DNA from 3 places in the Geodermatophilus sp. SYSU D00965 genome. Region 1 is predicted to be linked to each of the others. Evidence: predicted binding sites of a transcription regulator. Region 1 holds the regulator's gene; each other region holds the start of a gene.
What was found. Region 1 encodes LexA, which represses DNA repair genes until DNA is damaged. Its sites were predicted from a motif close to TCGAACANNTGTTCGA; they were not measured.

Region 2: the regulator LexA is predicted to act here: its motif matches at 1,877-1,892, upstream of ACI789_RS13040 (DUF222 domain-containing protein).
Region 3: the regulator LexA is predicted to act here: its motif matches at 1,356-1,371, upstream of dinB (DNA polymerase IV).

Annotation. Positions count from the first base shown of each region.
Region 1 covers NZ_JBJGYQ010000002.1:3,067-6,336, forward strand. The annotation lists gene ACI789_RS01670 (phosphatase PAP2 family protein) at 1-203, shown strand, start outside; gene ACI789_RS01675 (hypothetical protein) at 175-1,224, shown strand; gene lexA (transcriptional repressor LexA) at 1,288-2,040, opposite strand; gene ACI789_RS01685 (LysM peptidoglycan-binding domain-containing protein) at 2,243-2,890, shown strand; gene ACI789_RS01690 (hypothetical protein) at 3,031-3,270, shown strand, end outside.
Region 2 covers NZ_JBJGYQ010000012.1:52,681-55,950, reverse strand. The annotation lists gene ACI789_RS13045 (SAM-dependent methyltransferase) at 1-170, opposite strand, end outside; gene ACI789_RS13040 (DUF222 domain-containing protein) at 219-1,832, opposite strand; gene ACI789_RS13035 (flagellar FlbD family protein) at 2,158-2,451, shown strand; gene ACI789_RS13030 (hypothetical protein) at 2,429-2,671, opposite strand; gene ACI789_RS13025 (SpoIIE family protein phosphatase) at 2,967-3,270, shown strand, end outside.
Region 3 covers NZ_JBJGYQ010000013.1:45,983-49,252, reverse strand. The annotation lists gene dinB (DNA polymerase IV) at 139-1,341, opposite strand; gene ACI789_RS13890 (BatC protein) at 1,553-1,876, shown strand; gene ACI789_RS13885 (cupin domain-containing protein) at 2,185-3,213, shown strand; gene ACI789_RS13880 (sucrase ferredoxin) at 3,233-3,270, shown strand, end outside.

The DNA of each region.
Region 1 (3,270 bases):
GCGTGCAGCGGACGTTCCGGCTGCTGAGCGTGGCCGGACCGGTGGCCACCGGCGTGGCCATGGTGTCCCTGGACTTCCACTGGGTCACCGACGCCGTGGTCGGAGCGGCCGTCGGCACCCTGCTGCTGGGCGTGGTTCACGCACTGGACGCAGTCGCGATGTCACGCTGGGTGGGTGCCCGAGCTGGCCGCCCGTCCGCGTAGCGGCACCGCGGTACGGCGTCTGGCAGCGGGGTCGGCCCTCGCGCTGACGCTCGTGCTCGGTGCCGCTGTGCCCGCGTACGCCGAGGAGGCCGCGGGCCCGCGCACGCAGTGCCAGGTCACCGACCCGCGCCTGCCGGAGCTCTCCGGCCTGGCGGTGGTGGGCAACCGCATGCTGGCCATCGACGACGGCGGGGACCGGGTCGACGTGTACGTCCTGGACGCCACCTGCCAGGTGATCGACGTGCGCAGCACGGCGGTGGACCCCTACGACCCCGAGGACCTCGCGGTGGCGGCCGACGGGACGGTGTGGCTGGCCGACACCGGGGACAACAACGGCACGCGGGAGACGGTGGCGCTCATCGCCCTGCGCCCGGACGACACCACCGAGGTCTACCGGCTGGCCTTCCCCGCGGGGCCCCGGGACGTGGAGGCGCTGCTGCTCGCCCCCGACGGCACGCCGTACCTGGTGTCCAAGGAGGTGCTCGGCGCGAGCAAGGTGTACCGCCCCGTGAGCGCCCTCGTGGACGCCGGCACGGTCGGCCTCACCGAGGTGGCCGGCGTCGAGTTCACGCTCACCGGCACCCCGGGTGGCCCCGTCGGGCGCGCCGGCCAGCTCATGGTCACCGGGGGAGCGGTGTCGCCCGACGGCCGCTTCGTCGCGCTGCGCACCTACACCGAAGCCTACGTCTGGCCGTTGTCGGGATCCGACGTGGCCGGTGCGCTGGCCGCCGACCCGGTCCGGCTGCCCCTGCCCGAGTCGCCGCAGGGTGAGGCGGTCAGCTTCACCGCCGACACGACCGGCCTGGTCGTGTCCAGCGAGGGCCTGCCGGCCGACGTCACGGTCGTCCCGTTGAGCGCGGTCCCCAGCCCGGCCGCGGCCTCCGGGCCGGCGGACGGCTCCGTGCCGGACCTGCTCAGCACCGACGACGGCGGCGCGACGGCCATCGCGGCCGGCGTGCTCGCTGCGGTCGTCGCCGCCGCGCTGGTGTGGATCGTCGGGAGGCTGCGCCGCCGCTCCTGAGCGCGCGGCGGCGCTGTGCTGAGCGTGCGGTGGCGCTGAACTGAGCGCGCGGCGGCGCGCGCGTCAGACCCGGCGCAGCACCGTCACGACGCGGCCCAGGATGGTCGCCTCGTCACCGGGGATCGGCTCGTACGCGGGGTTGTGCGGCAGCAGCCACACGTGGCCGTCGCGGCGCTTGTAGGTCTTGACCGTCGCCTCGCCGTCGATCATGGCCGCGACGATCTCGCCGTTCTCGGCGGTCGGCTGCTGGCGCACCACGACCCAGTCTCCGTCGCAGATGGCGGCCTCGACCATCGAGTCACCGGCCACCTTCAGCATGAACAGCGTGCCCTCGCCGACCAGTTCGCGAGGCAGGGGGAAGACGTCCTCGACGGCCTGCTCGGCGAGCACCGGGCCACCGGCGGCGATCCGGCCCACCAGGGGCACGTAGGTCGGGGCGGGACCCTCCTCGGCGCCGGCGGGGGCGGCCGGGGCGACGAGCTCCGCGGGGGCGTCGCCGGGCAGGCGCACGTCGAGGGCCCGGGGCCGGTTCGGGTCGCGGCGCAGCCAGCCCTTCTTCTGCAGGACCGTCAGCTGGTGGGCCACCGAGGAGGCCGAGGACAGGCCGACGGCCTCACCGATCTCGCGCACCGAGGGCGGGTACCCGCGGCGGTCGATCGAGTCGCGGATGACCTCGAGGACGCGGCGCTGCCGCTGGGTCAGGCCGTCGCCGGCCTCGCCCCGGTCGGGGAAGGTGCGCACGGCTGCCGTCTCGGTGGTCGCCGGCGTGCCGGCCGTCCTCCGGCGGCTCCCCGACGTCCCGCTCTTCTCCGCCACCGTCGCCTCCTCGTCGGCTGCTCACCGCAGCACGTCTCGTCCGTCAGGACCGACCGTAGCGTGCTCGGCGCCCTCGATCAAACACATGTTCGAAGCGCTCGGCGGGGCGGGATGGCGTTTGTCGGACCCGTCCGGTAGACATCGCACAGACGTTCGAATCGAACAGGCGTTCGACGGTGCGGGTCGGTCGGGAGGAGTGGTCGTGGCAGGCGTGCAGCAGGCGGTGCTGGACTTCGACGACGCGGTGCAGGTGCCCTGGCGGCCCCGGCTCCGGGCGGTGCCGGGAGGTGTCGGGAGCGAGCCGGGGCACTCGCCGCGGCCCGCCGTGTCGCGGACGGTCCCGTCCCGGGTGGGTGCCGACCTGCCGGCGGTGCAGGCGCCGTCCCGGTCGGCGGTCGCGGAAGGTGTTCGGCCGGGCGTCGCGGCGGCCCGGCCGGTGCCCGTGCGGCCCCGGGTGGCGCGCCCGGTGCCGGCGCGTCCGGCCGGAGCGGCGGTGCCCGGTGCGCCGTCGGCTCGCCCGGTGCGCGGGGGGTGTGGCAGGGTCGGCGGTGCCGCCGGCTCGCGGCTGCGGCTCACCCGGCGGGCCCGCCGGCTGTCGGTGGTCCTCGCTCTGGGTGCCGGCGTGGCGCTGGGGTCGTGGCTCGGTCCCCTGGTGGCCGGCGGTGACGGCGACCTGCGGTTGGCCGGGGAGCGCAGCGTCGTCGTGCAGGCCGGGGACAGCGTGTGGTCGATCGCCGCCGACTTCGCCGGGCCGGACGAGGACGTACGCGCGGTGGTCGACGCGATCGAGGAGATCAACGACCTCGACGGCGCCCGGGTCGTCCCGGGCCAGGTGCTCCAGCTGCCCTGACGTCGCCGACGAACCGTGCCGCCGCCCGGCACGGTCCCGGCCGAGGCCAGACAGCGACAAGGCGGACCGGCCAGGTTCGTCAACCCTCCGTGCGGAGGCGTTGACGCTCTGTGGTCATCGGGCCACCTAACGTCAGTGCCGTGTCGCGGACGTCCGGAGGCCGAGCAGCGGTCTTCACCCAGCAGTTGCAGTCGGTCGAGGTGTCCGTGGACGGAGCCTGGTGGCCGGGGGCGATCCTCGGCTGGCGCCACGACGCGCAGGGCTCCTGCGAGGTCTGGGTCCGGGTGGCGGTCGCCGGCCGCGACCGCGAGATCTGGACCGCGCTGAGCGATCTGCGACTGCCCGAGCCGCGTCCGGCGATCGCCGGCGCCGCCGCGGCG
Region 2 (3,270 bases), on a different contig from region 1:
GCGGCGACCACCTCCGCGGCCCAGGTCATCCGTTCCGACGGTGCGGTCACGGTCTGCTCACCTCCGACGGAACGGGCATGGTCAGCATCCTCTCGGTGAACCGCCCGGGTCAGCTCCCTTCGGCCGCGACCGCCCCCGACCCGGTCCGGGCCGCACTTCCGGGACCCCACCGGCTGCTGCCGTCGGGTTCCCGCGGGAACGCGACCCCACCGTCGTCCTCACGCCGCCGCGTCGGCCTCCGCTGCGAGCCGGCGGACGAAGTCGCGGTGTCCCATGAGGACGCTGACCACGTAGCCGAGGTCGATCCGCTCGCCGTTGACGCGCAGCGCGTCGGGCAGGTCGGGCGCACCGTCGGGGAAGAGCAGCTCGGTCACCGTCGCGCTGCCGCCGGCTGCCGCGGGGGGCTCGTCCGGACCAGGTGAGCCGGGCCCCTCGACGCCACGGAGGCGGGCGGGTGCAGTCTGCGGGCGGCGTCCGGCCTGCTGGTCGATCGGGTGGATCCCGACGAACCGTTCCGCGGCGCCCGCACCGCCGGAACGCCGAGCGCCCTCCGGTGCGGCCGGGCCAGGCTCGGCCGGCACACGCAACGGACGGGACAGCCCGGACGGGTCCGACAGACCCGCCAGGCCGGCGTCGAACGCGGCATCGGCGACACCCCACACCCGGCGGCCGTCAGGAGTGGTGACGACCAGCTCGCCGTGACGCCGGGTCATGACCAGGTCCAGGTCGTGGACCAGGCCGTGGTCGGCGTCGCAGAGCAGCACCATGTTGTCCACGTCGGTGCGCCCGCCGAAGATCCAGTGCCGCAGGTGGTGGGCGTGCAGCCGCTCGATCCGCACCTCGGGGCAGCCGGGCCGGGCGCATCCGCCGTCACGCCGGAGCAGGGCGCGTCGCTGGGCGCGGGTCGCCAGGCGCCGACCCCGGCCCACGGCCAGCGGCTCCCGCCCCGCGGAGAGCATCGTCACGACGGTGGCCTCGCACAGCATCCGGCGCACGTCCGTGGCGTGCAGGGCAGGGCCACCCTCGAGGAAGGCCCGGCCCGCGGCGGCGTCGTCGGCGACGACGGCTGCGTCGACGTGCACGACGACCTCCCGCCGCGGTGGGTCACCGGCCCGGCGGTCGGCGTCGGCCGCGGCGTCGGCGAGCTGGGCGAGTGCGGCACACCGGCGCACGGTGGTGCGCTCACGGGCCATGGCGACCTCGTCGGTGTCGTCGACGCGTTCCGGCGCGGTCGAGGCCGGCGCAGCGACGGGCCCGGCCGGAGCACCGGCGGCTGCCGCCCGCTTGGCCTGGGCGCGGTCCCGCCGGGCAGCGCGTTCTGCCAGCGAGTCCACCCCGGCGAGGAACCGGGCCCCCTGCTCGGCGTCCAGGCGCAGGTGGACGGTGAGCATGCCGTCGTCGTCCCACCAGTACTCGAACTGCCGCCTGGCGGCGACCCGGTCCCGGTCGGCGGCGTCCGCACGCCGCCACTGGCGCACGACGCGTTCGGTCTGCGAGGCGGTGGCCTCCAGCGCGAACTCCAGCAGCTCGGCCTCGGTGTCCGGCTCGGCGACGCGGGTCAGAGCGCGGACCTTGGAGTAGCACAGCCGGCCGGCCGCGAAGGCGGCACCGATCCGGGGCAGCACGACCAGGGCCCGGGCCACCCGGACGTGCTCGCGCGCCGTTCCCGGCGACATGCCGCACTGCCACGCCAGCCAGTGGGCACACGAGCGGATGCCGTAGGCGCCCCAGCCCTCTCGGCGGTCGAACTCGGCGACCAGCGTCAGCCACGCCGCGGTGGCCGCGGCCAGCCGCACCGCGCCGGACGTGATCCGCCGGGCCAGTTCCGCCAAGTCGGTTCCGGCGGGGTCGGTTCCGGCGGGCGCAGGCCCCTCATTCGTACGCATGTTCGAAGACTAGGAGCGGGGAGTGACAATATTGCAGGTCACGGCGCTGAAGCGTTCCCGCGGGAACGCCCGGCCGCGGCGTAGGAGCCGGAGGGCCGCCGGCCGACAGCGCGAGCCCGACCCGCCCCACGTTCCCGCGGGAACGCTCACCCCATGGGGGCGGCTCCCACCACCGGACTCAAGGGCGAGCACCCACCCGCCGAAGGTGAGGCTGCCCGACACCCAGGGACCGCCGCCGGGACCCGATGCCCCGCCGAGCAGGAGGACCGCCATGATCGGCCTCATCCGCCGCAGCGGCGACTACTGCCGCCTCGACCCCGACGCCATCGAGCGCGTCGAGACGACTCCCGACACCGTCGTCTTCCTGACCGACGGCGCGCGGTACTGCGTCGTCGAGACGATCGACGAGATCATCGAGAAGATCCGCGACGACCGCGCCGGCGTCATCGCGGCCTGCTACGTCCTCGACCGCGGCGAGGACCCCGACCCGCTGGGGCTGGGCCGCTCCGCCGTCGCACCGGAGGCCCACGCGCCCGGCCCGGTCATCCCGGTCCGTCTCCCGTAGCCGCTGCGCCCCGTCGGCAGGCGACCGACAGCACGTAGTCGAACCACCGCTGCCCCTCGCCCTCGTGCAGGGGGACCGGCCCGACGAGCACCGCGGTGGACCAGTCCGGCTTCCCCACGTCGCCGCGCGCGACCTCGTGGTCGATCTCCGCCCGCAGGCCGACGAGGGCGCTGCGCCGGTCGGGATAGGGCAGCGCGATGGCCGAGGACACCCAGGTCACGCACTCAACGGTCGACGCCGCCACGCTGCCACTCCCCGGTCTGCGTCCGACGGACCCTCCGCCGGACGACGCCCAGTCTCGGGCGCGCCCCGCACGACCTCCACCGCCGCGTCGCAAGGCTCCCGCAAGAAGGCGGGACGACGCCGGACACCGGGACGACGCCGGGCACGGGGACGACGCCGGACCACGGACCGCACCCGGCAGCGGGGGTGACGGCGACCGCGGAGCACGCCATGATGTGGCGGTCACGAGAGCCCGTGACGACGTTGCGAGGTCTCGATCCGCGGAGCGCTCGATGACGAGCCGGCAGCGCTCTCCCCAGCCTCCGTGGCGGCTCGTGCTCGTCGTGGGCACCGCCTACGCCGCCGGATCGGCGGTGTCCTTCGCGCTCTTCGAGGCCTCGGCCATCGGCGCGGTGTTCTTCCCGCCCGCCGGGGTCACGTTCTCGGCGCTGGTCCTCACCGCACCGCGCCGGTGGCCGTGGGTGCTCGGCACCGCGGCCGTCGTCGAGGCCGCCGTCGACCTGTACTTCGGGCTGCCCGCCCCGTCGGTGGCCGGCTTCGTGCTGGCCAACGTCGCCGAGCCCCTGGTGGGCGCCC
Region 3 (3,270 bases), on a different contig from region 1:
CGTCGGTGACAACGAGGATACGAGCCCTTTGCGGGGCGCGAAAGGCGAGTCGGCGCCGACCCGCCGTGATCACTCTCGCGGGGTGGGACGGCACCGCCAGGAGAGACGAACGGGCGCCCTCGCGGGTTCCTCGGACCGTCACCGGGCGTGCTGGCCGCCGCGGTGCAGCAGCGTCGCCGGGCGCACCGCACCGGCCCCGAACCGGCGGGCGGCGCGGTCGGCGGCGAGCTCGGCCTCCCGGCGGCCGTGCTCGCGGGCACCCAGCTGCAGCTGGCGCGGTGCGGAGCCGGCCTCCACCAGCCGCTCGGCGCGCACGCCGACCAGCCGGATCCGCGCCCGCTGCAGGCCCAGGGCGTCGAACAGGGCGCGGGCGGTGTCGTAGAGCTCCTGCCCGACGTCGGTGGGGACCTCGAGGGTGCGGGAGCGGGTGATCGTGGTGAAGTCGGCGAAGCGCACCTTGATGGTCACGGTGCGGGCCAGCCAGCCGCCCGAGCGCAGCCGGCCCGCCGTCCGCTCGGACAGCCGCAGCAGCTCGCGGTGGATGACCGCCGGGTCGTCGACGTCGGTGCCGAAGGTCTCCTCGTGCCCGGTCGACTTCTCCGGCTCGTCGGGCACCACCCGGCGGGGGTCGCGGCCCCACGCCAGCTCGTGCAGGTGGGTGCCGGCGGCCTGGCCCACCGCCCGCTGCAGGGTGCGCGCCGGCACGTGGGCGAGGTCACCCACCGTGCGCAGCCCCAGCCGCACCAGCACCTCCTCGGTCTTGGCGCCCACCCCCCACAGGGCGCCGACGGGCAGCGGGTGCAGGAACGCCATGACCTCGGCCGGGCGGACGACGAGCAGCCCGTCGGGCTTGGCCCGGGTGGAGGCCAGCTTCGCGACGAACTTCGTGCCCGCCACGCCCACCGAGCAGGTGATGCCCTGCTCGTCGTAGACGCGGGCGCGGATGTACTCCCCGATCTCGGCCGCGTCGCCCAGCCGGCGCCCGGCACCGGAGACGTCGAGGAACGCCTCGTCCAGGCTCAGCGGCTCCACGAGCGGGGTGATGGAGCGGAACAGCGCCATGACCGCGCGGGAGACCTCGCCGTAGAGCGCCAGGTCCCCCGGTAGCACCGTCGCGGTCGGGCACAGCCGCAGCGCGCGGGACGTCGGCATCGCGGCGTGCACCCCGTAGCGACGGGCCTCGTAGGTGGCCGAGGTGACGACCCCGCGGTTGCCGGCCCCGCCCACGATGACCGGGGTGCCGGCCAGCTCGGGGCGGCGGCGCACCTCGACGCTGGCGAAGAACGCGTCCATGTCGACGTGCAGCACGGTGCAGCCGGCGGCGCGGGCGGACTGGCTCATGACCCCTTCCCGAGTCGAACACGTGTTCGACGACGGGAGGACGGTAACGCCCCCGGCACGGTCCGGGCATCTCCGCCCCGTGTCGTGACCGACCTGTTGCCCACCTGCCGTTCCCGCTGGTCGGACCCGGGGTGTGAGAGCAGGATCGGGGAGGTACAGCACGCCCGGAGGCCACCATCCGGTGGCCCGCGACCGATCGGATCGGAGACCCATGGCGCTCGACGACGATGACATGACCACGGCCGGCGTGGGCGACGGCGGCGCCGATGGTGGCGCGGACGGCGGGGCCGACGGCGGCGCGGACAGCGGCGCGCACGGCCCGGCCGACGGCGGGGCTGCCGGCGGCGGCTCCGACGGGGGCGCGGACGGCGGGGCCGACGGTGGTGCCGACGGCGGCGCGGACGGCGGGGCCGACGGCGGTGCGGACGGTGGTGCCGACGGCGGCGCGGACGGCGGGGCCGACGGTGGCGCGGACGGCGGCGCGGACGGGGGCGCTGACGGGGGTGCCGACGGCGGCGCGGACGGTTCCGCCTGACCGAGAACCCCACCGCGCAGGGCCGGCCGGAGCTCCGGCCGGCCCTGCGTCGGTGCACCGCCCTCGACCCGCAGGTCTTCGCCGCGGAGTACTGGTCCCGCCGGCCGCTGCTCACCCGCGCCGAGGAGACCGGCGGGTCCTTCGCCGACCTGCTCGACCTGGCCGCGGTCGACGAGCTGCTCTCCCGGCGGGGGCTGCGCACCCCGTTCCTGCGGATCGCCAAGGACGGCGCCGTCGTCGACCCCAAGCGGTTCACGACCTCCGGGGGCGCCGGCGCCGAGATCGCCGACCAGGTCTCCTCCGACGCGGTGCTGCGGCTGTTCGCCGACGGGAGCACCGTGGTCCTCCAGGGCCTGCACCGGCTGTGGCCGCCGCTGATCGAGTTCGCCGACCAGCTGGCCGCGGACCTGGGGCACCCGACGCAGGTCAACGCCTACGTCACCCCGCCGTCCTCGCGCGGGTTCTCCCCGCACTACGACGTGCACGACGTCTTCGTGCTGCAGGTCGCCGGCGAGAAGCACTGGCGCATCCACGAGCCGGTGCTGCCCGATCCGCTGCGCACCCAGCCGTGGAACGACCGGGCCGCCGCCGTGGCCGCCGCTGCCGAGCGCGACCCGGTCATCGACGCGGTGCTCCGCCCCGGCGACGCCCTCTACCTGCCCCGCGGCTACCTGCACTCGGCGGTCGCGCTGGGCGAGATCAGCGCGCACCTGACCGTCGGCGTGCACCCGGTCACCCGCTGGGCGGCCGCCGAGTCGGTGCTCGACCTGGTGCGGGTGCTCGCCGCCGAGGACCCCGCGCTGCGCGGCTCGCTGCCCCTCGGCGTCGACCTGGCCGACCCGGCGGTCGTCCGCGACGACGTGACGGCGGTCGTGGCCGGCCTCAAGGAGTGGCTGGACCGCGTCGACCCCGCCGAGGTCGCCGACCGGCTGCGCGCGCGGACCTGGGCGCAGGTCCGGCCCGAGCCGGTCCCCCCGCTGGCCCAGGCCACCGCGGCGGCGGCCCTCTCCCCCGACACCGTGCTGCGGGTGCGTCGGCGGCTGCGCTGCTGGCTGGGCGAGCCGGGCGACGGGCGGGTGACGCTGGTCGCCGGCCGTCGGACGCTGGAGCTGCCCGCCGACACCCGGCCCGCGCTGGCCGGGCTGCTGGCCGCCGGCGAGCTCAAGGTCGCCGACCTGCCCGGTCTGGACGCCGCCGACCAGCTCACCCTGGCCCGGCGGCTGGTGACCGAGTCGATCGCGGTCGTGCCGGACGCCACCGCACCGGACGCCGTCGTCGGGCGCGCCCTCGCGGGGCACGATGAGGACCGTGACCGCACGCCCGGGACCGGACCGTGAGCCGGGTGGGCCACCGGGCGTGACCGATCCGACCGACTTCTGCCGCCCGGCGGAGGC